DNA from 3 places in the Paenibacillus sp. Y5S-9 genome. Region 2 is predicted to be linked to each of the others. Evidence: a T-box and tRNA genes for the amino acid it is inferred to sense, from the RefSeq annotation. Region 2 holds a T-box; the other regions hold tRNA genes.

The links. The T-box of region 2 lies ahead of tyrS (tyrosine--tRNA ligase). A T-box ahead of a tRNA ligase gene usually reads a tRNA of that ligase, here a tRNA-Tyr.
Region 1: it encodes a tRNA-Tyr, which carries the amino acid that the T-box ahead of tyrS (tyrosine--tRNA ligase) is inferred to sense. The anticodon was not compared.
Region 3: it encodes a tRNA-Tyr, which carries the amino acid that the T-box ahead of tyrS (tyrosine--tRNA ligase) is inferred to sense. The anticodon was not compared.

The regions. Positions count from the first base shown of each region.
Region 1 covers NZ_CP145887.1:315,571-325,169, reverse strand. The annotation lists gene iolC (5-dehydro-2-deoxygluconokinase) at 1-910, opposite strand, end outside; gene iolE (myo-inosose-2 dehydratase) at 1,110-2,012, opposite strand; gene iolD (3D-(3,5/4)-trihydroxycyclohexane-1,2-dione acylhydrolase (decyclizing)) at 2,066-3,931, opposite strand; tRNA gene V6669_RS01480 (tRNA-Gly) at 4,334-4,404, opposite strand; tRNA gene V6669_RS01475 (tRNA-Pro) at 4,415-4,488, opposite strand; tRNA gene V6669_RS01470 (tRNA-Leu) at 4,496-4,574, opposite strand; tRNA gene V6669_RS01465 (tRNA-Arg) at 4,592-4,668, opposite strand; tRNA gene V6669_RS01460 (tRNA-Gly) at 4,676-4,750, opposite strand; tRNA gene V6669_RS01455 (tRNA-Leu) at 4,761-4,841, opposite strand; tRNA gene V6669_RS01450 (tRNA-Lys) at 4,848-4,923, opposite strand; tRNA gene V6669_RS01445 (tRNA-Tyr) at 4,934-5,019, opposite strand; tRNA gene V6669_RS01440 (tRNA-Thr) at 5,029-5,104, opposite strand; tRNA gene V6669_RS01435 (tRNA-Phe) at 5,124-5,199, opposite strand; tRNA gene V6669_RS01430 (tRNA-Asp) at 5,216-5,293, opposite strand; tRNA gene V6669_RS01425 (tRNA-Met) at 5,320-5,393, opposite strand; tRNA gene V6669_RS01420 (tRNA-Val) at 5,410-5,485, opposite strand; tRNA gene V6669_RS01415 (tRNA-Glu) at 5,608-5,679, opposite strand; tRNA gene V6669_RS01410 (tRNA-Asn) at 5,684-5,759, opposite strand; tRNA gene V6669_RS01405 (tRNA-Ala) at 5,761-5,836, opposite strand; tRNA gene V6669_RS01400 (tRNA-Ile) at 5,871-5,944, opposite strand; rRNA gene rrf (5S ribosomal RNA) at 5,983-6,099, opposite strand; rRNA gene V6669_RS01390 (23S ribosomal RNA) at 6,174-9,100, opposite strand; rRNA gene V6669_RS01385 (16S ribosomal RNA) at 9,409-9,599, opposite strand, start outside.
Region 2 covers NZ_CP145887.1:4,074,686-4,084,284, forward strand. The annotation lists gene V6669_RS17925 (ABC transporter substrate-binding protein) at 1-757, opposite strand, end outside; gene V6669_RS17930 (carboxypeptidase M32) at 917-2,431, opposite strand; gene V6669_RS17935 (carbonic anhydrase) at 2,781-3,356, shown strand; gene V6669_RS17940 (PadR family transcriptional regulator) at 3,531-4,097, shown strand; gene V6669_RS17945 (hypothetical protein) at 4,196-4,699, shown strand; gene V6669_RS17950 (YxcD family protein) at 4,705-4,983, shown strand; gene tyrS (tyrosine--tRNA ligase) at 5,142-6,404, opposite strand; T-box leader at 6,521-6,748, opposite strand; gene V6669_RS17960 (DUF4375 domain-containing protein) at 6,848-7,297, opposite strand; gene V6669_RS17965 (Imm63 family immunity protein) at 7,318-7,761, opposite strand; gene V6669_RS17970 (YdiU family protein) at 7,853-9,322, opposite strand.
Region 3 covers NZ_CP145887.1:5,770,819-5,780,417, forward strand. The annotation lists gene V6669_RS25435 (PspA/IM30 family protein) at 1-299, opposite strand, end outside; gene V6669_RS25440 (PspC domain-containing protein) at 301-810, opposite strand; gene V6669_RS25445 (PspC domain-containing protein) at 828-1,061, opposite strand; gene V6669_RS25450 (PspA/IM30 family protein) at 1,066-1,737, opposite strand; gene V6669_RS25455 (hypothetical protein) at 1,773-2,081, opposite strand; gene V6669_RS25460 (helix-turn-helix domain-containing protein) at 2,637-5,027, shown strand; tRNA gene V6669_RS25465 (tRNA-Asn) at 5,084-5,160, opposite strand; gene V6669_RS25470 (methyltransferase domain-containing protein) at 5,459-6,385, opposite strand; tRNA gene V6669_RS25475 (tRNA-Leu) at 6,550-6,628, opposite strand; tRNA gene V6669_RS25480 (tRNA-Cys) at 6,635-6,708, opposite strand; tRNA gene V6669_RS25485 (tRNA-Gly) at 6,715-6,789, opposite strand; tRNA gene V6669_RS25490 (tRNA-Gln) at 6,794-6,868, opposite strand; tRNA gene V6669_RS25495 (tRNA-His) at 6,891-6,963, opposite strand; tRNA gene V6669_RS25500 (tRNA-Trp) at 6,992-7,065, opposite strand; tRNA gene V6669_RS25505 (tRNA-Tyr) at 7,072-7,157, opposite strand; tRNA gene V6669_RS25510 (tRNA-Thr) at 7,167-7,242, opposite strand; tRNA gene V6669_RS25515 (tRNA-Phe) at 7,262-7,337, opposite strand; tRNA gene V6669_RS25520 (tRNA-Asp) at 7,433-7,510, opposite strand; tRNA gene V6669_RS25525 (tRNA-Met) at 7,537-7,610, opposite strand; tRNA gene V6669_RS25530 (tRNA-Val) at 7,628-7,703, opposite strand; tRNA gene V6669_RS25535 (tRNA-Glu) at 7,771-7,842, opposite strand; tRNA gene V6669_RS25540 (tRNA-Ser) at 7,852-7,943, opposite strand; tRNA gene V6669_RS25545 (tRNA-Asn) at 7,947-8,022, opposite strand; rRNA gene V6669_RS25550 (23S ribosomal RNA) at 8,091-9,599, opposite strand, start outside.

The DNA of each region.
Region 1 (9,599 bases), 3.2 Mb from region 2:
TACTTGCTGCGCCACTGCCATACGCCATACTGCGCTCAATCGTCCAGCCCTGCATCAATCCATACAGGAACCCGGCTGCGTAGGAATCGCCTGCACCGAACGTTTTGACCACTTTTGCCGGGTAACTGTCCGCACGGTGAGAAAGCCCTTCACGTGTGTAAGCAATGGACCCTTCCTTGCCGTGTTTGATTACTACAATATTCGCTGAGAAATCAAACCATTTCTGTGCAGTTACCTGATCGCTATGATCCGGATTGTGGTCGAATGTCTCCATCATGTCGAACTCTTCACGTGTGCCCAGAATGATATCGCATTTCTCGGCTGCGAGGTTATAATAGACCGCCGTCTCTTCGTCCGATGTCCATGTGTATGGGCGATAGTCCAGATCAAACACAATAACTGTACCATGTTTTTTCGCATACGTAAGTGCCTGTAATACGGCTTCACGGGATGGGCTCTGCGCGAGGGCTGTGCCTGAGATTAGCAGCACTTTGGAGTCAGCAATCAACTGCTCTTGTACCTCTTGCGCCTGTAGTAACAGATCCGCTACGTTGTCTCGGTACATCAGGATACTGCAATCCGTTGGGCTTTTGATTTCGGTAAAAGCAAGCCCTGTCACCGCTCCGGTGTCATCTGTAACTACATTTGATGTGTCGATGCCGTTCTTCTCCAAATAACTCTGGATGAATCTGCCCATCTGGTCATTGGCGATCTTACCGATAAAAGCCGTCTCCATACCCAGTCTGGACATGCCAATCGTAATATTGGCCGGAGAGCCGCCAACATACTTCGTGAACGTCATCGTCTCTTCCATCGGGCGATTGATCTCATTGGCGTTCAAGTCGATGCACAAGCGACCAATCGCGGTGAAATCCTTCTTCCTGGATTCTGGAAAGGATACGTAAGTCATTGCATGTGAGCCCCTTTCTGTGGTGGGATTTTACATGTTGTATATGGATATCTAGACTAGTTACTCATTCCATTGTAAGGACTCGTAAACGTCTAGAGTAAGTCAGTTTTATTTTCCAATCGTAACGTTATACTCTTGCTGGCCTTCTTCCTTTTTCACTTCATGGGTGTGGCCTCTGACCGCTGCAATACTGAACGATTCAGCTGTGTTGGTATAACGATTCCATATAGTTCAACGATCGCTTGGCATACTCATAAGGGTTATGAATCGCAGGGTCCTGCTCTCCTTCTAGCATCGCCCAGCCATCGTACCCTCGTGTGATCAGTTCTTGCAGAATTGGTGCAAAATCAATGCATCCATCTCCTGGTACAGTGAACACGCCTCTACGAATACATCCGACAAAATCAGACTGCTCCGCGCGTGCTTCATCCAGCACATGAGGGCGAATGTCTTTCAGATGGATATAGGCGATCCGATCATAATGTTTGCGCAACAGTTCAAGTGGATTGGCTCCGCCATAATAGGCATGACCAGTATCATAGAGCAGATACACGAGAGAAGGGTCTGTCAGCTCCATCAGTCGATCAATCTCATCCGGTTGTTCTACCACTGTGCCTCCATGATGATGGTACGTAAGCTTCAACCCATGTTCACGGGCAATGGCTCCTGCTTCATTCAATCCTTCAGCGAGGATATGCCATTCAGATTCGCTGAGTCTAAGCACTTCTTTTTCATTCGTTGTCCGTCTTGGATCAAAATGAAGTGACCCGCCTACCTCCGCCGTACTGATCACCTTACTGCCCATGGATTGCAGAAATTCCGCATGTCTGCGATAACTGTCCAGCTCCGACTGACGATACGCCGGATCGGAGAAAAGTACCGATTTCCACTGGGAGACCAGATTGATATTCCTTTTACTCAATTCCTCACGCAATATAGCAGGATCAGTTGGATATTTACGTCCCATCTCTGTACCTGTCAGCCCAAGACGCTGAATATCATCCAGAATCTGTGCACACGTTGTCGCATCACCATGCTCCTTCACATCTTCACCGACCCAATTGATCGGATGAATCCCAAGCTGGAATGGCAGCTTGCTCATTGCCCCACGTCTCCTTTGTCGTTCAACATTGTGGTTCACTATATTAAACCGGATTAAATAAGTCTTGCTTTAGCGCGGTTGGCTTGCATGGTTTGATGGGCATGAACTACCTTTTCCTCGGCAGATACTTCTGGTACACCTACATTCCACCACGACTCGTATCCACCTGCGTTGGTCCCAGGCACGACCGGAATCTCAATCAGCGTACTCACTGTTTCGTTCTTCGCATCTCGGAGTGCTTGTTCCAGCTGTTCTGCTGTCTCCGCTCTATAGGATTTGGCTCCCATGCTTCGTGCGTGTGCAGCAAAGTCCATTGGCATGTAATCCCCGGTCAGTCGTCCACTCTCGGATTCCCGATAACGGAACTCATTGCCGAACCCGTCACTACCATGTTCCCGCTGCAAATTATGAATACACTGGAATCCATTGTTGTTGAATAATAGAACGGTCATCTTCTTCTGTTCCTGCAAACTGGTCACAAACTCCGAATGCAGCATCAGATAACTGCCATCCCCCACCATGGCGTACACTTCACGATCCGGCTCAGCAAGTGCTGCTCCGAACGCTCCGCTTACCTCGTACCCCATACAGGAGAATCCATACTCCATGTGATACGTCTTTGGTTCAGCCGCACGCCACAGACGATGCAGGTCTCCTGGCAGACTGCCTGCCGCACACACAATAACGGAGGAAGGATCAATCGTCCGATTAACTATGCCGACTGCCGTTGTCTGTGCCAGCCCTGCTTCATGTTGAGCTGCATACAGCCGATCCACTTCTGCATTCCACTCAGCGCGGAGATCAGCGATTTCGGATGCACCATATGCACTGCGGTATTGTCTTTGCTGCAATTCCTTCTGCAAAGCCTGCAATCCTTCGCGCGCATCTGCCAGGATGGCTTCTCCGCCTAACTTGGCGGCATCCATGCCGTTCAGGTTGATGTTGATGAATGAAGCTTCCGGATGCTGAAAAGCAGAGCGGGACGCCGTCGTGAAATCCGAGAACCGCGTACCGACGCCAATCACAACGTCTGCTTCTCTCGCCAGCCTATTGGCTGCCAGAGAGCCGGTAACCCCGATGGCCCCCACATTCAGTGGGTGGTCCCAAGAGACTGCGCTCTTGCCCGCCTGCGTCTCGGCGATCGGAATGCCAAATGCTTCGGCGAACTCCACGAGTTGAACGGACGCCTCAGAGTACAACACACCGCCGCCTGCAACGAGCATCGGCTTTCTGCCTCGGGCAATCTGCTCCGTTGCCCGCTCAATGGCTGCCTGTACCGGGGGGCGACGGTCCAGATAATGTACTTTGCGGGCAAAGAACGATTCTGGATAATCGTACGCCTCTGCCTGCACATCCTGCGGCAGTGCGAGCGTAACAGCTCCCGTCTCTGCCGGGTCGGTAAGCACACGCATGGCCTGTGTAGCAGCAATCATCAGCTGTTCGGGACGAACAATGCGATCCCAGTACTTGCTGACGGCTTTGAATGGGTCAGTGGCTGAGATTGTATAATCACTGCTCACTTCCAACTGTTGAAGTACCGGGTCCGGTTCCCGTGTAGCAAAGTTGTCTCCAGGAAGCAATAAAACCGGAATTCGGTTCACCGTTGCAGTAGCTGCCGCCGTAATCATATTCAAAGCACCAGGTCCAATGGATGTTGTACATGCATAGATCTGTCTGCGGTTCTTCTGCTTGGCATAAGCCGCTGCCGTATGCACCATACCTTGTTCGTTCTTGCCTTGCATATACGTCAGGCTTCCCGGACTGCGCTCCAACGCTTCTCCAATCCCTGTTACATTGCCATGTCCAAAAATACCGATGATGCCCTTCACAAACTTGGTTTCCACTCCGTCAACCGAGATATATTGCTGATCCAGGTATCGAAGCAGTGCCTGAGCCATCGTTAATCGAATTGTTTTCATGAGTTTGATCGCCGTCCTTTCCTTTACGGGTTAAGCGCTTAATCTACGTTAAGTTTAAGCGCCTTACCCCTGAAGGTTAAGCGCTTAATTGATATGGTATTACAGGTTAATGATTTACGCAAGCTATTTTTGTAAGCGTTTTTATGAAATGTGGTAAAGAAAAGATATTCTTGTGTTCGAACATGTGTTAGACCTTCTCTATTCGTACACTTCAACAATGACTAAGAACAGACTTAAAAAAGGGGGAAATATATCGTGAGGATGGGATACATGTTGGTACATTATATTCAGCCAAATAATCCGTGAATCCGTGATCTTTGTATACAATCTTGGCCAATATGCCTGTGAATGCAAAAAAAAGAAAGAGACGGTGAGTACCATCTCTTTCTTTTTCAATATGTAAGCGGGTGATGGGAATCGAACCCACGCTATTAGCTTGGAAGGCTAAAGTTCTACCATTGAACTACACCCGCATAACAACAATCGGGATGACACGATTTGAACATGCGACCCCCTGGTCCCAAACCAGGTGCTCTACCAAGCTGAGCTACATCCCGTTATCTATACCGGCGAGAGGACTCGAACCTCCACGGTTTCCCACTCGATTTTGAGTCGAGCGCGTCTGCCATTCCGCCACGCCGGCAAAATATGAAGTTATAATGGCGCGCCCTGAGAGATTCGAACTCCCGGCCTTTTGATTCGTAGTCAAACGCTCTATCCAGCTGAGCTAAGGGCGCAAAATATTGGAGCGGAAGACGGGAATCGAACCCGCGACCCTCGCCTTGGCAAGGCGATGCTCTACCGCTGAGCCACTTCCGCAAATAAAGAATGCGCGTGGAGGGACTTGAACCCCCACGTCAAAGACGCTAGATCCTAAGTCTAGTGCGTCTGCCAATTCCGCCACACGCGCATATAATGGTGAGTCATGAAGGGCTCGAACCTTCGACACCCTGATTAAAAGTCAGGTGCTCTACCAACTGAGCTAATGACTCATAGAAAAACTGGTGGAGGATGATGGATTCGAACCACCGAACCCGTACGGGAGCAGATTTACAGTCTGATGCGTTTGGCCGCTTCGCTAATCCTCCAGGATTACATGGTGCCGGCGAGAGGACTTGAACCCCCAACCTACTGATTACAAGTCAGTTGCTCTACCAGTTGAGCTACACCGGCGTATTAAAGGTGTTATATATGGTGGCTCGGGACGGAATCGAACCGCCGACACGAGGATTTTCAGTCCTCTGCTCTACCGACTGAGCTACCGAGCCTTACTAAATCAAAAAATGGCGGAACCGACGGGATTCGAACCCGCGATCTCCTGCGTGACAGGCAGGCATGTTAGGCCAACTACACCACGGTTCCAGATCACTTTCTCAAGGAAAGTATAATTGCGGGGGCAGGATTTGAACCTGCGGCCTTCGGGTTATGAGCCCGACGAGCTACCGGGCTGCTCCACCCCGCGTCGTTATAAAGTTATATGGTGGAGGCTGAGGGGATCGAACCCCCGACCCTCTGCTTGTAAGGCAGATGCTCTCCCAGCTGAGCTAAGCCTCCATAATATGACCCGTAGGGGATACTCTCACTTCGTTCGAGACTGCGAAGCTGTTGCTAACGAAGTACATCCTCCGACGAACCTTTGGGATTCTCATCCCTTGTTGAAGCAATAGGTATTGCTATGACCCGTAGGGGATTCGAACCCCTGTTACCTCCGTGAAAGGGAGGTGTCTTAACCCCTTGACCAACGGGCCTTACTGGCTCCCCGAACAGGGCTCGAACCTGTGACAACTCGATTAACAGTCGAGTGCTCTACCAACTGAGCTATCAGGGAATGGTGGAGCCAAGCGGGATCGAACCGCTGACCTCCTGCTTGCAAGGCAGGCGCTCTCCCAGCTGAGCTATGGCCCCATACTCTGGTGTATTTCTTGTTGTGGTCTTGCTATGGGCCCTGGTGGACTCGAACCACCGGCCTCACCCTTATCAGAGGTGCGCTCTAACCAACTGAGCTAAGGGCCCTTATCAATTTTCGAAAAAAAATACCCCAATGGGGTTTCGCTTGGCGGCGTCCTACTCTCCCAGGACCCTGCGGTCCAAGTACCATCGGCGCTAGAGGGCTTAACGGTCGTGTTCGGGATGGGTACGTGTGGAACCCCTCCGCCATCGCCACCAAACGCGTAGCTTACATTTCAGAGATCGTTCTCTGAAAACTAGATTCGAAACGAAACACGCGATTTAGAACTTGCTATTGGATAAGCCCTCGACCGATTAGTACTGGTCAGCTCCATGCATTGCTGCACTTCCACCCCCAGCCTATCTACCTCGTCGTCTTCAAGGGGTCTTACATACTGGGAAATCTCATCTTGAGGGGGGCTTCACGCTTAGATGCTTTCAGCGTTTATCCCGTCCGTACATAGCTACCCAGCGGTGCTCCTGGCGGAACAACTGGTACACCAGCGGTACGTCCATCCCGGTCCTCTCGTACTAAGGACAGCTCCTCTCAAATTTCCTACGCCCACGACAGATAGGGACCGAACTGTCTCACGACGTTCTGAACCCAGCTCGCGTACCGCTTTAATGGGCGAACAGCCCAACCCTTGGGACCTACTTCAGCCCCAGGATGCGATGAGCCGACATCGAGGTGCCAAACCTCCCCGTCGATGTGGACTCTTGGGGGAGATAAGCCTGTTATCCCCAGGGTAGCTTTTATCCGTTGAGCGATGGCCCTTCCATGCGGTACCACCGGATCACTAAGCCCGACTTTCGTCCCTGCTCGACTTGTAGGTCTCGCAGTCAAGCTCCCTTATGCCTTTGCACTCTTCGAATGATTTCCAACCATTCTGAGGGAACCTTTGGGCGCCTCCGTTACTCTTTAGGAGGCGACCGCCCCAGTCAAACTGCCCACCTGACACTGTCCCCGCACCGGATTACGGTACCAGGTTAGAACCTAGATACGATCAGGGTGGTATCCCAACGTTGCCTCCACACAAGCTGGCGCTCATGCTTCAAAGGCTCCCACCTATCCTGTACAGATCGTACCCAAATTCAATATCAAGCTGCAGTAAAGCTCCATGGGGTCTTTCCGTCTTGTCGCGGGTAACCTGCATCTTCACAGGTATTAAAATTTCACCGGATCTCTCGTTGAGACAGCGCCCAAGTCGTTACGCCATTCGTGCGGGTCAGAATTTACCTGACAAGGAATTTCGCTACCTTAGGACCGTTATAGTTACGGCCGCCGTTTACTGGGGCTTCGGTTCACAGCTTCGGATTGCTCCTAACCACTCCCCTTAACCTTCCAGCACCGGGCAGGCGTCAGCCCGTATACTTCGCCTTACGGCTTCGCACAGACCTGTGTTTTTGCTAAACAGTCGCTTGGGCCTTTTCACTGCGGCCCCCTCGTGCTATTCACACTACCGGGGCACCCCTTCTCCCGAAGTTACGGGGTCATTTTGCCGAGTTCCTTAACGAGAGTTCTTCCGCGCGCCTTAGAATACTCTTCTCGCCTACCTGTGTCGGTTTGCGGTACGGGCACCATCACCTGGCTAGAGGCTTTTCTTGGCAGTGTGAGATCATGACCTTCGCTACTACAATTTTCGCTCCCCATCACAGCTCAGCCTTAATGATGTGCGGATTTGCCTACACATCAGCCTCACTGCTTAGACGGACATCCATCAGTCCGCGTCACTACCCTACTGCGTCCCCCCATTGCTCATAACGGCTTACGGTGGTACAGGAATTTCGACCTGTTGTCCTTCGACTACGCCTTTCGGCCTCGCCTTAGGTCCCGACTTACCCTGAGCGGACGAGCCTTCCTCAGGAACCCTTAGGCTTTCGGCGGATCAGATTCTCACTGATCTTTTCGTTACTCATACCGGCATTCTCACTTGTATAATGTCCAGCGCTCCTTACGGTACACCTTCAACCCTTATACAACGCTCCCCTACCCCTGATGCAAAGCATCAAGCCATAGCTTCGGTGGTGTGTTTAGCCCCGTTACATTTTCGGCGCAGAGTCACTCGACCAGTGAGCTATTACGCACTCTTTCAATGGTGGCTGCTTCTAAGCCAACATCCTGGTTGTCTGTGCAACTCCACATCCTTTCCCACTTAACACACACTTGGGGACCTTAGCTGATGGTCTGGGCTGTTTCCCTTTTGACAATGGATCTTAGCACTCACTGTCTGACTCCCGGAAGTAAGTCTATGGCATTCGGAGTTTGACTGAGCTTGGTAACCCTTGCGGGCCCCGCACCCAATCAGTGCTCTACCTCCACGACTCTGTTTTCCGAGGCTAGCCCTAAAGCTATTTCGGGGAGAACCAGCTATCTCCGAGTTCGATTGGAATTTCTCCGCTACCCCCACCTCATCCCCGCATTTTTCAACATGCGTGGGTTCGGGCCTCCAGTGCGTGTTACCGCACCTTCACCCTGGACAGGGGTAGATCACCCGGTTTCGGGTCTACGTCCACGTACTATGTCGCCCTATTCAGACTCGCTTTCGCTGCGGCTCCGGCTCTTCACCTTAACCTTGCACGGGAACGTAACTCGCCGGTTCATTCTACAAAAGGCACGCCATCACCCCTAAAACGGGCTCTGACTTTTTGTAAGCACACGGTTTCAGGTTCTATTTCACTCCCCTTCCGGGGTGCTTTTCACCTTTCCCTCACGGTACTGCTTCACTATCGGTCGCTAGGAAGTATTTAGCCTTGGCAGATGGTCCTGCCGGATTCATACGGGGTTTCACGTGCCCCGCACTACTCGGGATCCGTCTCGGAGGGAACAGACTTTCAACTACAGGGCTTTTACCTTCTTTGGCGGGCCTTTCCAGACCTCTTCGCTTAACCGGTTCCTTTGTAACTCCATGTGAGACGTCCCACAACCCCAAAGAGCAAGCTCTCTGGTTTGGGCTTCTCCGCGTTCGCTCGCCGCTACTGACGGAATCACTATTGTTTTCTCTTCCTCAGGGTACTTAGATGTTTCAGTTCCCCTGGTATGCCTCTACATAACCTATGTATTCAGTTATGAGTAACTGGAAATTACCCCAGCTGGGTTTCCCCATTCGGACACCCCCGGATCAAAGCTTGCTTACAGCTCCCCGAGGCAGTTTCGTTGTTCGCCACGTCCTTCATCGGCTCCTAGCGCCTAGGCATCCTCCGTGTGCTCTTAGTAGCTTAACCTCGTGCTCCGGTTTCGACTGCTCGCTTCCCTTGTTTTGCTTGCGCAAAGCCAAAAGTCGCTCCCATTCGATACCATCGTACGTGCAATCTACCGTTTTTATTGAAACTTGTTTAACACAAGTTCAGCTAAAAAGGAATGTTCTAATTCGCGTTTGTTTCGTTTCGATATCTAGTTTTCAAAGAACAAGCTCCATGCAAAAGCAAGCTGTTTGAGAGTTTGAGCTCTCAAAACCGAACAACGAGTGAGTAGTTTGTGCAGCTAAGCTGCTTATTTGAATGTTTCCGTTGCAGGAAACGATTCTCCATAGAAAGGAGGTGATCCAGCCGCACCTTCCGATACGGCTACCTTGTTACGACTTCACCCCAATCATCTATCCCACCTTCGGCGGCTGGCTCCTTGCGGTTACCCCACCGACTTCGGGTGTTATAAACTCTCGTGGTGTGACGGGCGGTGTGTACAAGACCCGGGAACGTATTCACCGCGGCATGCTGATCCGCG
Region 2 (9,599 bases):
AATCCACCCATGCCTGCGCTTTGTGCAGACCATTCGTAAACTTCTGTACGACATCCTTATTGTCGTTAAGATAACTCTGTTTCGTCATGAAGACGGTGTAAGGCAGAAGACCACTTTCTGTTCCAAACGATGCAACAACCTTGCCCCGACCTTCTTGTTCAAAGATGGATGCCTGGGGTTCAAACAGTTGAACATAATCTCCCGTGCCTGAGGCAAAAGCAGACGCAATATTTGCAAAGTCCACATTTTGAATCAGCTCCAGATCACTTTGCGGATCAATGCCATGTTTGTTCAGTGCGAACTCCCCTGCCATTTGTGGCATGCCGCCTTTACGTTGACCGAGAAATGTGGAATCCCTCAGTTGATCCCATTCAAAGCTGCCTTCCGTGTTACGAGCGAACAGAAAAGTACCATCCGTCTGGGTGAGCTGGGCAAAATTAATGACCGGATCTTCCGCTCCCTGTTGATACACGTATATGGACGTCTCCGCTCCTACCAGGGCGATATCCACCGAACCTGCGAGTAATGCTGCCATCGTTTTGTCACCGCCAGCAGTCGTCTGAATGTCCACCTCAAGCCCCTGCTCCTCAAAAAAGCCTTGAGCCACGGCCACATACTCCGGTGCATAAAATACCGAACGAGTCACTTCGCCAATCGTAATTTTGGCTTCATTATCTTCCTTATTACAGCTGGTGAGCGCCACAATAATAATCAGCAGAATAACGATGCCCCGGACGAACCATGGCGTGTATTTCATGTTGTTTCCCTCCTTCACTGGTTTCAGCAGTTTCTCTCTATTATGGATATGCCGATGCCCAGCAAAAGGTTAAGAACTTGAATGCAAAAAAGAGCCGGGCAATAATACCCGACTCTTCAGCTCTTCTAAATGTTATTTAATATGTTATTTATAGGATATCTACAGCTTGTAAATCTCGGCATATTTGGCTTCCAGATAATCGGCCAGATAATCCGGGTTCAATTCTTCACCCGTTACGGCAACAATCAATTCGGAAGGTGTGCGACTTCTACCATACCGATAGATCTTGTCTGTAAGCCATTCCTTAATTGGAATCAGATTACCTTCGGCAATAAGGGTATCAAACTCCGGCATTTCCTTACGCAATGTATGTAGAATTTGAGCTGCATACATATTACCCAGAGAATACGATGCAAAGTAACCAAAGTCACCACCGGACCAGTGAACATCCTGAAGAACGCCATCTCCATCATTCGTTGGCATTATACCGAGGTATTCCTTGTATTTTGCATTCCAGGTCTCCGGCAGGTCTTTCACTTCCAGACCATCGTTGAATAACATTTTCTCAATCTCATATCGGATAATAATATGCAGGTTATAGGTCAGTTCATCCGCTTCAATCCGAATGAGTGAACTCTCTACGCGGTTGATTGCACGATAGAAATCTTCCAGTTCAACCTCGCTCAATTGCGGGAAATGCTGCTGCAAATCTTTGTAATAACGTGTCCAGAATGGCAGGCTGCGACCAATCATGTTTTCCCATAAACGGGACTGAGACTCATGAATCCCCATGGACGTTCCTTCGGCAAGAAGGGTACCCGCCAGACTGTCATCAATATTTTGCTCGTACAGGGCATGTCCGCCCTCATGCAACGAACTGAAGACTGCGCTTGCTACATCATCTTGCAGATAATGTGTTGTGATCCGCACATCCCCCGGGTTTAGACCCGTTGCAAAAGGATGAACACTCTCATCCAATCGTCCAGCTTCAAAGTCATAGCCCATTTGTTCCAGGATGAACAGACTGAATTTTTCCTGCTGTTTGGTGTCAAACAATTGATTCAGGAACTCTGTATTGGGCTTGTTTTCTGAAGCATTAATCTTCTCTTGTAGAGGCACCAAACGTGCTTTGAGGCGGGCGAACACAGCGTCCACTTTCTCAACCGTCAGATCCGGTTCATACATATCAAGCAGCGTATCATAACGGGTATCCTTCACACCCCAATAATCAATAAACTCTTGTTTGAGCTTAACGATATCTGTCAGATAAGGTGAGAACCCTGCAAAATCACTGTTATGCTTGGCATCTTCCCATGCCGTTTCCGACTTGGCTGTTAGCACGGTATAAGCTTGTACTTTCTCAGGTGGTACAGACTGACTGCGATCATATTCTTTCTTGCAATCTTCAACCAGACGACGATCTATATCTTCGAGCTGTTCCAATACCGCTGGAGTTGTTAATGCATCCAGGTAAGTCTTCATGTCAGCTGAGGTTTGCAGCTTGAATGCTTCGGTGGACAACATACCCAGCGTCTCCGAACGAGTCGGAACGCCTTTTTTCGGCGCACCTGTACGCAGATCCCAGTGAAGCAAACCAATGGCTTCATGGTAACTCTTGATTTTACGAGCCAGATTACGGAAGGATTCCAAATGTTCCTGTGTTTGTTTATCCATTGTTATCGTTCACCTCTTCAAAAAAAATGTTATACCCTATTGATGATACTTTTTGCATTGCGTATAATCAACTTTTAACAGATGAAAATTGCATTGTTCTCCTAAAGATACGTGTTCAAAAAGTCTGGTTTTCATTACCGAGAAGATAGAAATGGTGCTCAACTTCGATGCTGATGATGCCCTCACGCATCATTTGTAATCAAAAGTGGACTTTTTGAACAACCTCTAAAGGGTTGGAGTAATGCCATCTGCTGACCGTGAAATACTATTAAAGCAAAGGCGCGTAGGACAAGCTGCATCATATGCAAGTGGCCGTGCTCGTCGTATTGGATAACAGGAGGCAATGGACATGAACAACATTCAAGAGATTTTGGCTTACAACAAATCATTTGTCGAGACCAAAGAATACGAAAAGTATACGGCTGGCAAGTTTCCAACCAAAAAGATGGTTATCATCACTTGTATGGATACACGTCTGGTGGAAATGCTGCCCAAGGCCATGAACCTGAAAAACGGTGATGTGAAAATCATCAAAAACGCAGGCGCAATTATCTCTCAGCCTTTCGGGAGTGTAATGCGTAGTGTACTTGTCGCCATCTATGAACTGGGTGCAGATGAAGTCCTGGTAGTTGGACATACGGAATGTGGCATGGCTTCCCTTCACGCTGAGACCATGATTGGACATATGGTAGAGCGTGGTGTATCGGAAGAAGTCATGACTACTCTGGAGAATTCGGGCATCCGTTTGCAAAAATGGTTGCGTGGGTTTGACAGCGTCGAAGAAGGGGTAAAACATACTGTGGAAGTGATCAAGAAGCATCCTTTACTTCCTCCCAATGTACCCGTCCACGGCATGGTTATCGATTCTGCTACAGGTGAGCTTGATCTTGTCGCTGAGGGATATGGACAACAGGCATCTCTCTAAATGGTTTGGAGTGCGGACCTTATGGTTCGCACTTTTTTTTGTCTAAATTAAGGCAGTTGTTCTGTCAGGTTGTCAAACCATACAGTTTCAGTGTACACTTTTTATGAAAGCGGTCAAAGAAAGTAAAACCGATTGTTCTCTCTGACCTAGCCCTAATATTAAGGAGACATGTGCATGAACATACTTTCCTACGGATTGCTCGGGCTGCTTACCCGCGAGGAGTCATCGGGCTATGATCTGATGCTGAAGATCCAGCCGCATTGGCAGGCGAAACACAGCCAGATCTACCCACTCCTGTCCAAGATGGAAAACGATGAGTTATTGGCCTCCCGCTGGGTACAACAGTCTGACAAACCGGACAAGAAAATGTACGCAGTTACGGAAAAAGGCATTGAAAAGCTCTTGGAATGGATGATTACTCCTGTTACCGCACCGGTTACACGCGATGAATTTAATTTGCGTATTTTGTGTGTTGGCATAGCGGAAGACGGAAGCATGAGACGCATTCTTAACGAGCGTAAAAGCTGGTTTATGGAACGCATACGTTATTTCGAGGATCTGAAGTCACGTATACCTCAGGATAATCTTCGTGTAGGCAACCGAGATTTTGGAAGCTACATCCTGGTACAAAAAGGGTTAATGCATGCACAAACAGGCCTGGAATGGTGTCATTGGGTTACCCAATTGCTTGATGGCCAAGCTGCAATTCAAGACCCAAGTCCAAGCGTTTCAGAAATTTAATAAAATTTGAAACGTTCCTGCAAGTTGACCGTATTACATGAGTAAGGCCCATTTTTGGGCGATTCAAACAAATTAATCGGGGGGTTACGATCTTTACAATGAAGAAAAAATTCGGAGTTAAACATCTAATGATGGTATTTATGGCCTTTACATTATTGTTCGCAACAGTGGGAGTAACGAATCCGGATTCTGCAGATGCAAGACGTGGTGGCGGATTCAAATCCGGTACAAAAAGTTATACCAACACTCCTAAGAAATCCGACTCCAACAACAACGTGAATCAATCCAATTCCGGTAATAACTCCGGTACTGGTGCAGCTGCAACCCGTGGTGGTGGATTCTTCGGCGGTGGCGGAGGCTTCATGAAAGGCATGATGCTTGGTGGTCTTGCTGGTATGATGTTCGGCGGACTGTTCGGTGGCATGGGCGCCCTGGGTAACATCCTTGGATTGCTCGTGAACGTTGCAGCGATCATGTTGATTGTTATGCTGGCTATGGCACTCTTCAGAGCCATCTCCAATCGTCGCAAACCTGCAGCGGATGGTCGTTATGACCGTCGCAATGATCGTGATGATGACCGTAACAGAAACGGACGGTACTAATCTCTATGGTTCTGAGCATGGATGAAATTGTGAATGCAATCTGTATTCATATGGCAGAACGTAAGGGTGTACGTCCAACCGATGTGAATGTAGAACTGAGCTGGGAAGAAGATACAGGTTATTCCGCTGAAGTTTGGATCCAAGGACGCAGTCAATATCTGGTCGAGTCCAATATGATTGAAGCGATTCTTCGTTACCTGCACAGTGAATACAACATCCGGGCGTACCGTGAGAATGTACGACTTGATCTGGATGAAGAAATCACAGCGATCGTTAATCAATAAACTATAGGTCAAGCAATGACTTCTTATACTAAAGACCGTCTCCCTTCTGTCGCCTGACAGAGATGGAAGACGGTCTTTTTGTTTCTGTATTTGTATCTTTATTTGTGTGTCTATTTTAGTCTCTATACGTGCCTGTGTTACGTACTATTTCTAGGAAACTACGATTGAAGTTTGACCAGGCTGTAGTTCTTCTTACCTTTACGGATAATGATGAATTTACCGCCAATGGCATGCTCTGCCGAGACTGTAAATTCAAGCTCTGTGATTTTCTCACCGTTCATGGAGATTGCGCCTTTAGTGACATCCTCACGCGCCTGGCGTTTGGATGGCTCCAGCCCCAGATCTACGAGCCAGTCGACGATATTTTTCGCTTCGCCATCCGTCTCAAATGTTGGCATTTCCTTGAAGCCCTGTTCGATTTCATCAGCTGTCAGGGAACGGATATCACCACTGAACAGCGCCGCTGTAATACGTTTAGCCTGTTCGAGCATTTCTTCGCCGTGAACAAATTTTGTCATTTCTTCCGCGAGTGCTTTCTGTGCTTCACGTCTATGTGGCTCTGTCTCTACCTTTTCAGCCAAAGCTTCAATTTCTTCTTTGCTCAGGAAGGTAAAGTATTTCAAGTATTTGATCACATCACGGTCATCTGTATTTGCCCAGAACTGGTAGAACTCAAATGGTGTCGTTTTGTTTGGATCAAGCCAGATTGCGCCGCCAGCTGTTTTACCAAATTTCGTACCGTCGGATTTGAGCATGAGCGGAATGGTCAGACCGTACGCCTTCGCTTCAGATCCTTCTTTTTTACGAATCAGATCAAGACCACTCGTGATATTCCCCCATTGATCAGAACCGCCGATTTGAAGCTGTACATCTTCATTTTGGAACAGGTGCAGGTAGTCGAGAGATTGAAGGATCTGGTATGAAAACTCGGTGAACGAGATTCCGCCTTCCAGTCTGCTCGCAACTACATCCTTAGCAAGCATCGTGTTGAGGTTAAAGTTTTTGCCGTAGTCACGTAAGAATTCAATGACATTGATTTTGTGTGTCCAATCGTAGTTGTTCACCATGCGAACCTGATTATCACCGTCTGTTACGAACAACTTCTTCATCTGCGCTGTCAGTGCATCCACATTCTCCTGCACTTGCTCCATCGTTTGCAGAGAACGCTCTGTCTGACGACCACTTGGGTCACCAATCGTGCCTGTAGCTCCACCAATCAAAATAACCGGACGATGTCCTGCCAGTTGAAACCTTTTCAGCATCATGAAGGGAATGAGATGTCCGATATGCATGCTATCCCCCGTAGGGTCAACGCCGCAGTACAAAGAAACGGATTTCGTTTCAGTCAATTCACGTAGTCCCTCTGCATCCGTCTGCTGGTTAATGGCGTCACGCCACTGTAGTTCATCAATAATATTCATTCGTATAACCCCTTTTCTATCCTCAAGATTCAGTCATGATCTACGTTAAATTACGAAATTACACGCTGGAGCGGCTTTTTTGGACACAAAAAAATCGCCTCCTTGTCTTCATTAGACACAGGGACGATTATCATAACCGTGGTACCACCCAAATTGCATGGACAACACGTGATCTTAACACGTTATCCATACCACTTTTGGCAATATATCGTTTGCCCATCCGCTTGGCATTACCCAAGTACTCCAGAGTGTAATTCGCAGCCCTTGTATGTATCAGGTTCCATCAACCCCTGACTTTCTGTAACAGGGACAAAGCCGCTACTGCGCTCTATCAACGTGATTCATGTATTCAATTTATAGCAAGTATAGCCGAACGTTCCAGTCATTGCAAGGCCAAGTATGCAATCTTTGAACAGAACAACGGATGCATAATTGAAACCAGATTATATAATCATCATGTTCAATTTTCCGTGATAATAACCATAGGCTTTCTCCGCAATCTGATCCTCATTATTCCAAAATTGCTGATCCAGCGCATCTAACTGGTCCTCTTGTTCCTTTGTCAGTAATTTAGGAATATCCCACAGTTCGGTAAGCCTTTCATCCTCTTTCAGATGCTCCATGCAGCCGTATGCTGCCGTTATAATCTCCACGACTTGAGTCGCACCAATGGTATGTAATGCCCGCAACGCGTAACGGTATACCTCTTCCCCCCAGTTACAGAAAAACTGAATAAAACCGCCATTAAAGACATCCGCCTCTAAAAGCCATAAAGCAGCAATATCCTGCTCGTCCGAAGTCAACGAAGCCCAGCCCTGTTCAGATTTATTCTTTTTTTCGACAAATAACACAGCATAGTCATACCATACATCATTAATATCTTGCTCGCTCATGTAACACACCTCATTTTTATTTATTTCATGCCCTCTAACTCCTGACGTTTACCCGTCTGATACCAATGTAAGTACGGATCACCGATCTGCTGGAAGGCTTCCTGAACACCCCTGTTTAGTTCATTCATCACTTCATTTGTGTAGTTCAAATGCGTCTGTTTATTATCCACGCCATATCTTTCCAACAACCCTACATGCGTCGCGGTGAAAATAATATCCTCCAGCAGCCAATAGACGACTTCATCCGGCTGTTTCACCCGTTTCTCCAATGAGACGAGACCACGTTCGTATATTCGAACAATATACGCATCTTCTCCATTCTCTACATAGGGCACACCATCGCATTTAAAGGTCTCAAACAAGCGGTTAACATAGTTCTGCATCTGTTCCCTACGGAGAGATGTACGCTCTAAAAGCTGTAAAAGGATGTCTGCCAATTGTTGTTTGCTTAACATGTTGGACATGAATGCACCTGCCTATATAAAAATAACATCGATGACAGAATGAAAAAATGAAAAAGCTGCCGAAGGCAGCCTCTTCTTCCGTATTGTTCAATCAGGTCCCACAAAAAGTTTGGTACGAAGTATTGCATTGTGCAGGTAGTTCGGCATATTCAGCCTGCTCAGGTGAGTGCGCGAACGGATCTGAAAGAACTGCCAAAAGCTTCTCCATCACGCTAAGATCTCCATGATTCTCTGCTCGCTCAAGCGCTTCTTCGACCCGATGATTGCGGGGAATGACGGCTGGATTGCTTGTTCTCATCAACTGCTTAGAGACTTCCTTCTCCCCCTGCTGTCTGTCCAATCTCGCTTGCCACTGCTCATGCCATTCAGCAAATTCTGTCGTGCCAAACAAAGCTGTTCCTTGCAATGTATCAAAGGTCAATGCTAGGAACGTATTGGTGTAATCTGCACTATGCTTCTCCATGAGTTCAAGAAGCTCCTTGATCAAGGCCTCATCTTCGGCCTCTTCATCCAACAAGCCCAATTTGGCACGCATCCCCTTGAGCCAGTGATGATGGTACAATTCAGAAAATTGTGCGATAGCATCCTGCGCGAGTTGCACCGCCTGTTCTTCATCTTCATGCAACAACGGCAGAAGTGTCTCGGCAAATCGAGCCAAATTCCATCCTGCTATATACGGTTGATTGCCATAAGCATAGCGGCCTTGTCTGTCAATGGAGCTAAATACGGTCGAAGGATTGTACGCATCCATAAAAGCGCATGGACCATAATCGATGGTCTCACCACTAATAGCCATGTTATCCGTGTTCATCACGCCATGAATGAATCCAACATGCTGCCACTGGGCAATGAGAGCCGCTTGCCGCTTAATCACTTCCTGAAGGAGTAGAAGATAACGGTTTTTGGCCTGAGCAACCTCAGGAAAATGTCGATTCAACGTGTAATCAGCCAACGCTCGAAGATCGTCGATAGACCCCCATCTAGCTGCATACTGGAAGGTTGCTACCCGAATATGACTGGAAGCCACCCGGGTCAATATGGCCCCAGGCCGCTCTGTTTCGCGGATAATGTTTTCTCCTGTAGACACCACAGCCAGACTGCGTGTCGTTGGAATACCCAGTGCATACATCGCTTCACTAATAATATATTCTCGCAACATGGGCCCTACAGCAGCACGTCCATCTCCTCCACGAGAGTACGGTGTTCTCCCTGAACCTTTCAGCTGGATATCCACTCGCTCGCCCTGTGGCGTAATCTGTTCACCCAGCAGAAGAGCCCGTCCATCTCCAAGCATGTTAAAATTGCCGAATTGATGTCCTGCGTAGGCTTGAGCTAAGGGCTCGGCCCCTTCTGGAATCAGGTTACCTGCAAAAATTTGCGCTCCTTCCTCACTGTCAAGAGACTCCACATCCAGTCCCAAGCTGGATGCAAGCAGTCTATTAAAAATGATTAGCTTTGGTGATTCAACAGGTACTGCGCCCTGACTTGTAAAAAAGGGTTGCGGTAACTGCGCATAACTATTGTCCAAATTCCAGCCTTTGTTCGATGTCTCTTGTTGCATGGTGCTCACAACTCCTTTTCTGTACCCAGAGGATATCCCTTGGTTTTATTTTAGCCTTGTGAAGCAATGCTCATTTATGTAGTCGCATGGAAATTCAATGTAGGGAACATATAAAATGTTCTTGATGAAACTTTAGCATATTTGCATGCCTTTTGCATTCCTCATGAATCGTAAGCACAAAAAAATCCAAGAGGTTTCTTTGCCAAGTGGAGTCATGCCCTTTCATTCCACTTCCCAGAAAAACCGTCTTGGATCGATTCCGTTTACCCGATGACAT
Region 3 (9,599 bases), 1.7 Mb from region 2:
TTTTGATCAAAGTAGATTTTCTCTTCCAACAATTTGCGTGCCACTTCTTCCTGACCGTTAGACAGAGCAGCTTCTGCTTGGGACTCACGTTGTACCGAAGTACGCTCCGCTTCATCCAAACGTTGTTTCATGCGACGCTCATTTGCCATTTGTTTGGCAACAGTTACCTCTGCCTCATGAATCTCAGCCTCCATATCACGCAAGTACTGGTTCAACATTACAATCGGGTCCTCTACTTTATCCAACATATCATTTACCGATGCTTTCGTCATATCCTTAATCCGTTTAAATACTCCCATTTTACTTTTCTCCCTTCTCGTAACGAGATAATTTTTGGCGAAGCTCTTCAACTTCTTTTTTCAGTGCTTTTTTCTCGATATCTTTCATCATGGAATCAAGTTCACTTTCTTGTGGTGCTCCTGCTCCGTAGGCGTTGTTGTCATAAGAACGGGGACCAGATTGAGGTCTGCCGTTGAATCCAGGGCCGGGACCGAAGTTACCAGGACCTTGCTGGTTGTGATTATTTTGAAAAGGACCTCTTGGTGGCTGGTGATCATAGTTGTTGTATCCTCTACCAGGACCAGGGCCTGGGCTCGGACCGTAGCCATATGGATCATAAGGCGGATACGGTTCTTTTGGTACCACCAGTGCTGCAATAAAGTATATTAACAACGACGTGCCGCCAGTTACGAAGATACTGATAACAAAGATGATACGCAGCAGGGTGGAATCCATTCCGATGGTTTCGGAAATTCCGCCGCACAAGCCGGTTAACATCCGGTCACGCGTTGAGCGGTATAATTTGCTCATGTGCTTGCTCCTTTCGTTTACTTGTATCCTCTTACGTTGGAATCATAAGCATATGGATCAACGTGATTGGATTCCTTTGGTACCACTAATGCAGCGATGAAGTAGATCAACAATGATGTACCTCCCGTAGCGAAAATACTGATGAAGAAAATGATACGTAGCAGCGTGGTACTCAATCCTAGATTTTCAGAAATGCCGCCGATCAAACCTGTTAGCATTCGATTACGCGCCGAGCGGTATAATTTACTCATGTGACTACTCCTTTCTGTCATTGTTCAATTTCTGTCTTAAGCGTTCCAGTTCCTTATCCAGCGTAGAGGATGACATGCTGCCAGTCACTCCTGAACCATCTTGATTCATCCGCCGGATATCGCGGAGACTTTGTGCTTCATATTCGAGATCAGAGACTTGATCATCCAGTCGGTTAAACATACGAGGTACATTCTGACCGTTGTGATTGCCTCTCTGGTTCATACGTTGTTGTAACTGAATCGTCTGCATACGAGCGTAGTAATATTGGCGTTTGCTGTATACATTTTGATATTCAACCTTCAGCTGGTCGATCTGTTCATCCAGCTCCTGTAATGCCGCATAACTTTGTGCATACAATTCATTGTACTGTTCCATTTTTTCCTCGTGGAGGATTTTCTCCTGCAAGGCCAGCTTAGCGAGATGTTCTTCCCCTGCTTTCAAAGCCATGGAAGCCTGTTCTTCCCGTTTGTTCACCATACCTGCTGCCTGATCGGCTTGTTGTTTCATTTGTCTGGTATGGCTTGCATATTGATGACGAAGTTTCTCGGCTTCACCGATGTCTTGGCGGGTCGAGACCAGGAACTGATCAATCAGTTTGACTGGATCCTGACTTTGCTCCAAATGTTCGTTCAGATTGGCTACGGTAATATCCCGCATTCGACGAAATACACTCATTATGTTCTGTCCCTCCTTTTCATAATCGTGAAAACTTAGTACCGACCACGACGACTGCGGTTATTGCTTAGCATTGAGATACCAAAGATGATTAACCCGATCGCGATGATCGGTCCGATCAACCATGCCAGTTTACCCATCAGTGAGATGATACCGATGATGAGAACAATCCAGCCAAGCATCACATTCCCTCGTTTAACTCCGTAGTATCCCAGTGCAATCATCAGGACCGGAATCAGATAACCCATTAAGTGTCCAAGAAGTGGAGTTAACTTTCCGAAGAGGAGTAGTGCACCCAGTGCAATCAATACAATCGCCCAGCCATTTCCCTTATTCAATCTCATAATTGTTGTTCACCACCCTTTCCATTCGTTCATTTTAATGTGTTGAGTCATTTGTTCGTTTGTTTCTTGTTTTTGTTTCCGTGTTTCTTGTTTAACCTTATGTCCTTATTCTAGGGGATTCCGCAACTTTTCAAAACAGACCGTGGACGGTTTTTCATCCTAGACTCAGGTCGGGGATCTAGTTGGACCTTTGACTGTCCCTGTATAAGACCAACGTTCCACCTAAGCTGAATAGCACTCCAGATACCTTCCATTACCCGTATTCAGGCTGCCCTTTAGCCGATATCGACCTGTAGAGAGAATGATGTCCATGTCTCTATTTACGTTCACACTGCAATTTCGTTTCTCATGATTCCGTTCAGGATAGTCAGTCCAAGCCGTTTCACTAGCCTTTTCTGCAAGATCATCTGTCAGCAATCCCTTATCTCTGCCCCTATACCCTCTTGTGAAATTACTTTTTTATCCAAATAAACAAATTTTAGATTGTTCTATATGTAAGCGTTTACTAAAATAGAAAGTGTTACTATTTCTAATGTCAGGGGTGGAACTGAAACTGTGCGACCAATCAACTATCTCCATAAAATGATCATCTTCGGAATCCTGTTAAGCACTCTGCCCATTTTGTTAACTGGAATTGCCGCATTTATCTATTCATCAAACCAAACTGAGCTGCATCGTACACAGGCCAACAGACAGTTACTGGAACAAATGCAATCCAACGTAGAGCACAAACTCGCCACAGTCAGTTATATGCTTGATCAGGCCGTTCGCTCTCCAGTAACCCTCCGTTCCCTGTCTGCTTCTTCTTCATTACAAGGGAAAGGACCTTTACTTGCCGAAAAGCTGCAGAGCGAATTTCAGAATATGAGGTCATGGGAACCTTTGTTAGATATTACCCTGGTGAATCAATCTCAGAATTGGCTTATTGATCATGCCGGATTATATCGTAATACGGATTTTCCACTGGCTCTTCCCATGAAGGAATTGATATCGGATACGCTAACCTCTGGATGGCAGCTCTCCCCTTCATCGGTGTTCAGTAATGATGAGCGGTCACCCGGTACAGGCTGTATCTATCATATTGCCCTTGCGAGGTCTATTCCGAATCTGAATACGTCATCCGATGCTGCCCTGATTGCGGGAATCCCTGCATGCTCTTTGCAAAATACACTAGGAGAAGCCTCCTTAGGCAATGCTGCCTCAGGACTGATCATTTTGAATCGGGAACAACGTATCTTGGTGCATCCCGATCCCGTATACATTGGACAACCGTTCTCTGCCATTGGATTACAGGATCGGGATACGGAAGCCAACATAACCAAACTATCACCCATCACATTTTCAACAGGCTTTGAAAAACGGGAAGTTAAGATCGCCGATACACATTATACTCTGACGTATAGCCCTTCTACCTTAAAAGGATGGACTTATGTTCTAATCTCACCTACCAATATTCTGACACAAGAATATATCGATATCGGATTACACACCTTGTATATCAGTATCTTCTTACTTTTACTTTCATTATTATTCGCCTGGCTCGGCTCCAAGCGAATGCATGTCCCGATTCGTAAACTTTTAACCCAACTTGGTGACAACCACCTGTCCAAAGAAGGAAACACATTAGCTCAGCAATCACCACCATTTTCTGATGAGTTCGAACAGATTAGAGCAGGAGTCTCACAATTATCTGCCTCTCGCTCCCAATTAGAGAACACACTTAATATGCATCTGTTGCAGATTCGCACTCATTTTATGATCAATCTATTCCAGGGTAAGATCCCTGTTCATACTCTTCATGACACCTTGAATGAATATGGCTACACGCATCAGGTTCGGGAATGGCAACAAATTGCTGTTATTACATTACAGGCCGATCTCGTTAATCATACAAAATATAGAGCTAGTGATCGTGACCTCTTATTATTCGCTATTCAAAATATATTGGCGGAAACGGTTGTGCATAACCAACAATTGCTTCCCATTGTGCTGGAACATACGGTAGTCACGGTGATTGGCACCGTTGAACAGGATCAGTTTATTTTTTCACAGCAACTATATGTATTAACAGACCAGTTACAACAACAGATGGATAAGATTCTAACTCTTCAAGTCAGTATAGGATTCAGCCAGCCGCACAGCTCTATATATCACATCCCTCAAGCTTACACAGAAGCCATGGAAGCATTGAGGCATCGGATGAAGCTGGGAACAGGCATTATTTTTCAATATGAGAACATAGATCATTACGCTCCCACTTGGCCCATGACCTACCCGGAATCATTGGAATATTCATTGATCCAAGCTATTCAAAGTGCGGACGAAGTCCAGGCCTCTGCTCTTCTGCAACAACTGCTTGAAGTGATCTTTGGTATGGAGGTTACACCCGAGGAGTATGAGGTGGCTCTTACGAGGCTACTCACGCATATTTTGCAAATGACTCAGGAATCCGGCATACGACTCGGACAGATCTCCCAAGGTCGGGGCTCGATGTTTCATGAACTTCATGGTTTGCAGTACGCTGCTGAAGTTGAAGATTGGTTTAACCATCAAGTCATCTTGCCCGTCATCCAGGTTTTTAAAGCAAGACAGTATGCCCAGTATCAGCATATATCTGAGAAAATGATTGCCATGATTCATCAAGATTATGATAAGGATCTGACGCTTGAGGAATGTGCTGTTAAGCTTCACTACAATGCAAACTACTTAAGTAGTGTTTTCCGCAAAGAGACAGGCTGTGCATTTAGTGAATATCTGACCAAGTACCGATTTAATATCGCTAAAAAATGGCTGGACGAAAGTGATCTAACCGTTAAAGATATCGCAGCACGACTTCGGTACAATAATCCGCAAAACTTTATCCGATCATTTCGTAAGTGGGAAGGAATCACACCCGGCCAGTACCGGGAGCGTAAGCAGAAAGTAGAAGTGTCGAACAGAAATTAGAAAAGGAGCACGATTGTAAGTCGTACTCCTTCGGCCAGCTTGGATACCTCTCCATATGGCTCCCCTAACAGGGCTCGGACCTGTGACAACTCGATTAACCGTCGAGTGCTCTACCAACTGAAATAACAGGGAATATGCTTAAGAGATCACTCTCTGAAAACGAGGTATGTGTTTTGTTTTTCGTTGTCTCGAACATCTCTAAATAAACGAGGGTCTGGTTCAAAGCGGTCGATATAAGTGCTTCAAAAAAGAGGGAGCACATAACCTGCTCCCTTCACTTACAACTTCACTTCTGCAATCTTAACCTCATATGTTTCAACCGTTCATCTTTTGGCACAGCATTGTGATGCTTGCTAGCGTCATCTTAGACGTTAGACTACATTGTCCGCCTCAATTCCCGTTTATTAGTACACGTGCCGAGCTTATCCGATTTATCGCTTATCCTTAGTACGAACTGTTTTCATATTGGGCTGTTCCAGTTGGATTAGAATTTTACCAAACCTTGCTCCGCGTGAGAAGGTCACCGTACTATCCTTGTACGTATCCCGAATATACTTCTCAGCCAGTCTGAGAGAATCTTCATCCGATGGTAACTCATACGTATTAAGCCATTCTGGCAGCTTCTCTACAACCTCTTCCACCGGTATTTCAAATGAGTTAACTTCTTTCGTAATGATCATGGTGTATGAATACCCCTTCAGATACAACAATTGTTGGATATACCCCATATCGCCGACCTTGTGTGAAGAAGTTACACCCAGTACATCCTTAAGTTCATCCATTAGTGTGTGTTCCTTCTGTCCCGCCATAGTACTTATATACACATACTTCCGGGCGCAATTAATCGCCTGCTCAATCGTTTCCCAATCCGACATTGCTGGACACATGGATGCAAATGCAAAGTCATATTTTTTCTCCCAACCCTTATCCTTAATGGAGATTTCCTCATATCGTTCGTTTACGATTTCGATATTGGATTCCAAAGATGAAGGTATCGTCTCTTTCATGAGTGAAACAAGTAACTCAGAAGGCTCAACTGCGGTCACACTTGCCCCCTTTTCCGCAAAAGGAATGGTAAATATGCCTGAGGCTGCTCCAATGTCCAAAATGGATAACCCTGCAAATTCTACACCCTGATTCTCAATCCAGCCCATAATGCGCTCAGAACGCTGCTTTCCTTCTTCAGTGAACGACTGTGCATGATAATCCCTGGCCCACCGCCCAAATGCTTCTTCTGTATTAGAGGGGACGCTTTTCTTCTTATAATTTGAACTTCTCGGACGATTCTTCCATGCCTCTTCCCATACAGAAAGATCAAATAACAGATCGGTATCCGATACATTTTTTCCATCAGTCACTCTACTTCACTCCTCTACATTAAAGACTTTACTTATCTACAATATACTTTATATAATCATACGTCAATCTTTAACTCTAGATTTTCTTACTGCACATAAATCGTTTCATATAAAATAAAAATAGCCCTACACATTGCATTAGCAACATGTAGGGCTATTCAATATACCGGCGAGAGGACTCGAACCTCCACGGTTTCCCACTCGATTTTGAGTCGAGCGCGTCTGCCATTCCGCCACGCCGGCATATGCTGGAGGCGCCACCCAGATTCGAACTGGGGATAAAGCTTTTGCAGAGCTGTGCCTTACCACTTGGCTATGGCGCCATATTTTGGAGCGGACGACGGGAATCGAACCCGCGACCCTCGCCTTGGCAAGGCGATGCTCTACCGCTGAGCCACGTCCGCATAATGGCTGGGGATATAGGATTTGAACCTATGCATGACGGAGTCAAAGTCCGTTGCCTTACCGCTTGGCTAATCCCCAATAAAAAATGAAAAAACAAAGGGGCGATCGAGGGGAATTGAACCCCCGAATGCCGGATCCACAAACCGGTGCGTTAACCACTTCGCCACGATCGCCACAAAAGGTTATTTTCTAAAAGTTAATTGGCAGGGGCAGCAGGAATTGAACCCACACCAACGGTTTTGGAGACCGTTGTTCTACCTTTAAACTATGCCCCTAAAAACTGGTGGAGGATGATGGATTCGAACCACCGAACCCGTACGGGAGCAGATTTACAGTCTGATGCGTTTGGCCACTTCGCTAATCCTCCAGGATTACATGGTGCCGGCGAGAGGACTTGAACCCCCAACCTACTGATTACAAGTCAGTTGCTCTACCAGTTGAGCTACACCGGCGTATTAAATTGTTTTAAAATGGTGGCTCGGGACGGAATCGAACCGCCGACACGAGGATTTTCAGTCCTCTGCTCTACCGACTGAGCTACCGAGCCATAATAAAGTCTAATCTTAATTCCTTACACTTTATATAGGGCATCAGTGCCATACAGCAGATGTAGTGAACAGTTTGCCTCATGTAAAGATTAAATGGCGGAACCGACGGGATTCGAACCCGCGATCTCCTGCGTGACAGGCAGGCATGTTAGGCCAACTACACCACGGTTCCAGATCACTTTCTCAAGGAAAGTATAATTGCGGGGGCAGGATTTGAACCTGCGGCCTTCGGGTTATGAGCCCGACGAGCTACCGGGCTGCTCCACCCCGCGTCGTTATAAAGTTTATATGGTGGAGGCTGAGGGGATCGAACCCCCGACCCTCTGCTTGTAAGGCAGATGCTCTCCCAGCTGAGCTAAGCCTCCGAACAACACATTTATGATCATACCATAATCTTGTTGTAAAAATCAACTTCTTTTTTTGAAGTTATTATGACCCGTAGGGGATTCGAACCCCTGTTACCTCCGTGAAAGGGAGGTGTCTTAACCCCTTGACCAACGGGCCTTAATATTATGGCGGAGAGAGAGGGATTCGAACCCTCGAGACGCTTGTGACGCCTACACGATTTCCAATCGTGCTCCTTCGGCCAGCTCGGACACCTCTCCATATGGCTCCCCGAACAGGGCTCGAACCTGTGACAACTCGATTAACAGTCGAGTGCTCTACCAACTGAGCTATCAGGGAATATGCTTCAGAGATCGTTCTCTGAAAACTAGATTCGAAACGAAACACGCGATTTACAACTTGCATATTTGGATAAGCCCTCGACCGATTAGTACTGGTCAGCTCCATGCATTGCTGCACTTCCACCCCCAGCCTATCTACCTCGTCGTCTTCAAGGGGTCTTACATACTGGGAAATCTCATCTTGAGGGGGGCTTCACGCTTAGATGCTTTCAGCGTTTATCCCGTCCGTACATAGCTACCCAGCGGTGCTCCTGGCGGAACAACTGGTACACCAGCGGTACGTCCATCCCGGTCCTCTCGTACTAAGGACAGCTCCTCTCAAATTTCCTACGCCCACGACAGATAGGGACCGAACTGTCTCACGACGTTCTGAACCCAGCTCGCGTACCGCTTTAATGGGCGAACAGCCCAACCCTTGGGACCTACTTCAGCCCCAGGATGCGATGAGCCGACATCGAGGTGCCAAACCTCCCCGTCGATGTGGACTCTTGGGGGAGATAAGCCTGTTATCCCCAGGGTAGCTTTTATCCGTTGAGCGATGGCCCTTCCATGCGGTACCACCGGATCACTAAGCCCGACTTTCGTCCCTGCTCGACTTGTAGGTCTCGCAGTCAAGCTCCCTTATGCCTTTGCACTCTTCGAATGATTTCCAACCATTCTGAGGGAACCTTTGGGCGCCTCCGTTACTCTTTAGGAGGCGACCGCCCCAGTCAAACTGCCCACCTGACACTGTCCCCGCACCGGATTACGGTACCAGGTTAGAACCTAGATACGATCAGGGTGGTATCCCAACGTTGCCTCCATGGAAGCTGGCGCTCCCACTTCAAAGGCTCCCACCTATCCTGTACAGATCGTACCCAAATTCAATATCAAGCTGCAGTAAAGCTCCATGGGGTCTTTCCGTCTTGTCGCGGGTAACCTGCATCTTCACAGGTATTAAAATTTCACCGGATCTCTCGTTGAGACAGCGCCCAAGTCGTTACGCCATTCGTGCGGGTCAGAATTTACCTGACAAGGAATTTCGCTACCTTAGGACCGTTATAGTTACGGCCGCCGTTTACTGGGGCTTCGGTTCACAGCTTCGGATTGCTCCTAACCACTCCCCTTAACCTTCCAGCACCGGGCAGGCGTCAGCCCGTATACTTCGCCTTACGGCTTCGCACAGACCTGTGTTTTTGCTAAACAGTCGCTTGGGCCTTTTCACTGCGGCCCCCTCGTGCTATTCACACTACCGGGGCACCCCTTCTCCCGAAGTTACGGGGTCATTTTGCCGAGTTCCTTAACGAGAGTTCTTCCGCGCGCCTTAGAATACTCTTCTCGCCTACCTGTGTCGGTTTGCGGTACGGGCACCTTCACCTGGCTAGAGGCTTTTCTTGGCAGTGTGAGATCATGACCTTCGCTACTATAATTTTCGCTCCCCATCACAGCTCAGCCTTACAATGTGCGGATTTGCCTACACATCAGCCTTACTGCTTAGACGGACATCCATCAGTCCGCGTCACTACCCTACTGCGTCCCCCCATTGCTCATAACGGCTTACGGTGGTACAGGAATTTCGACCTGTTGTCCTTCGAC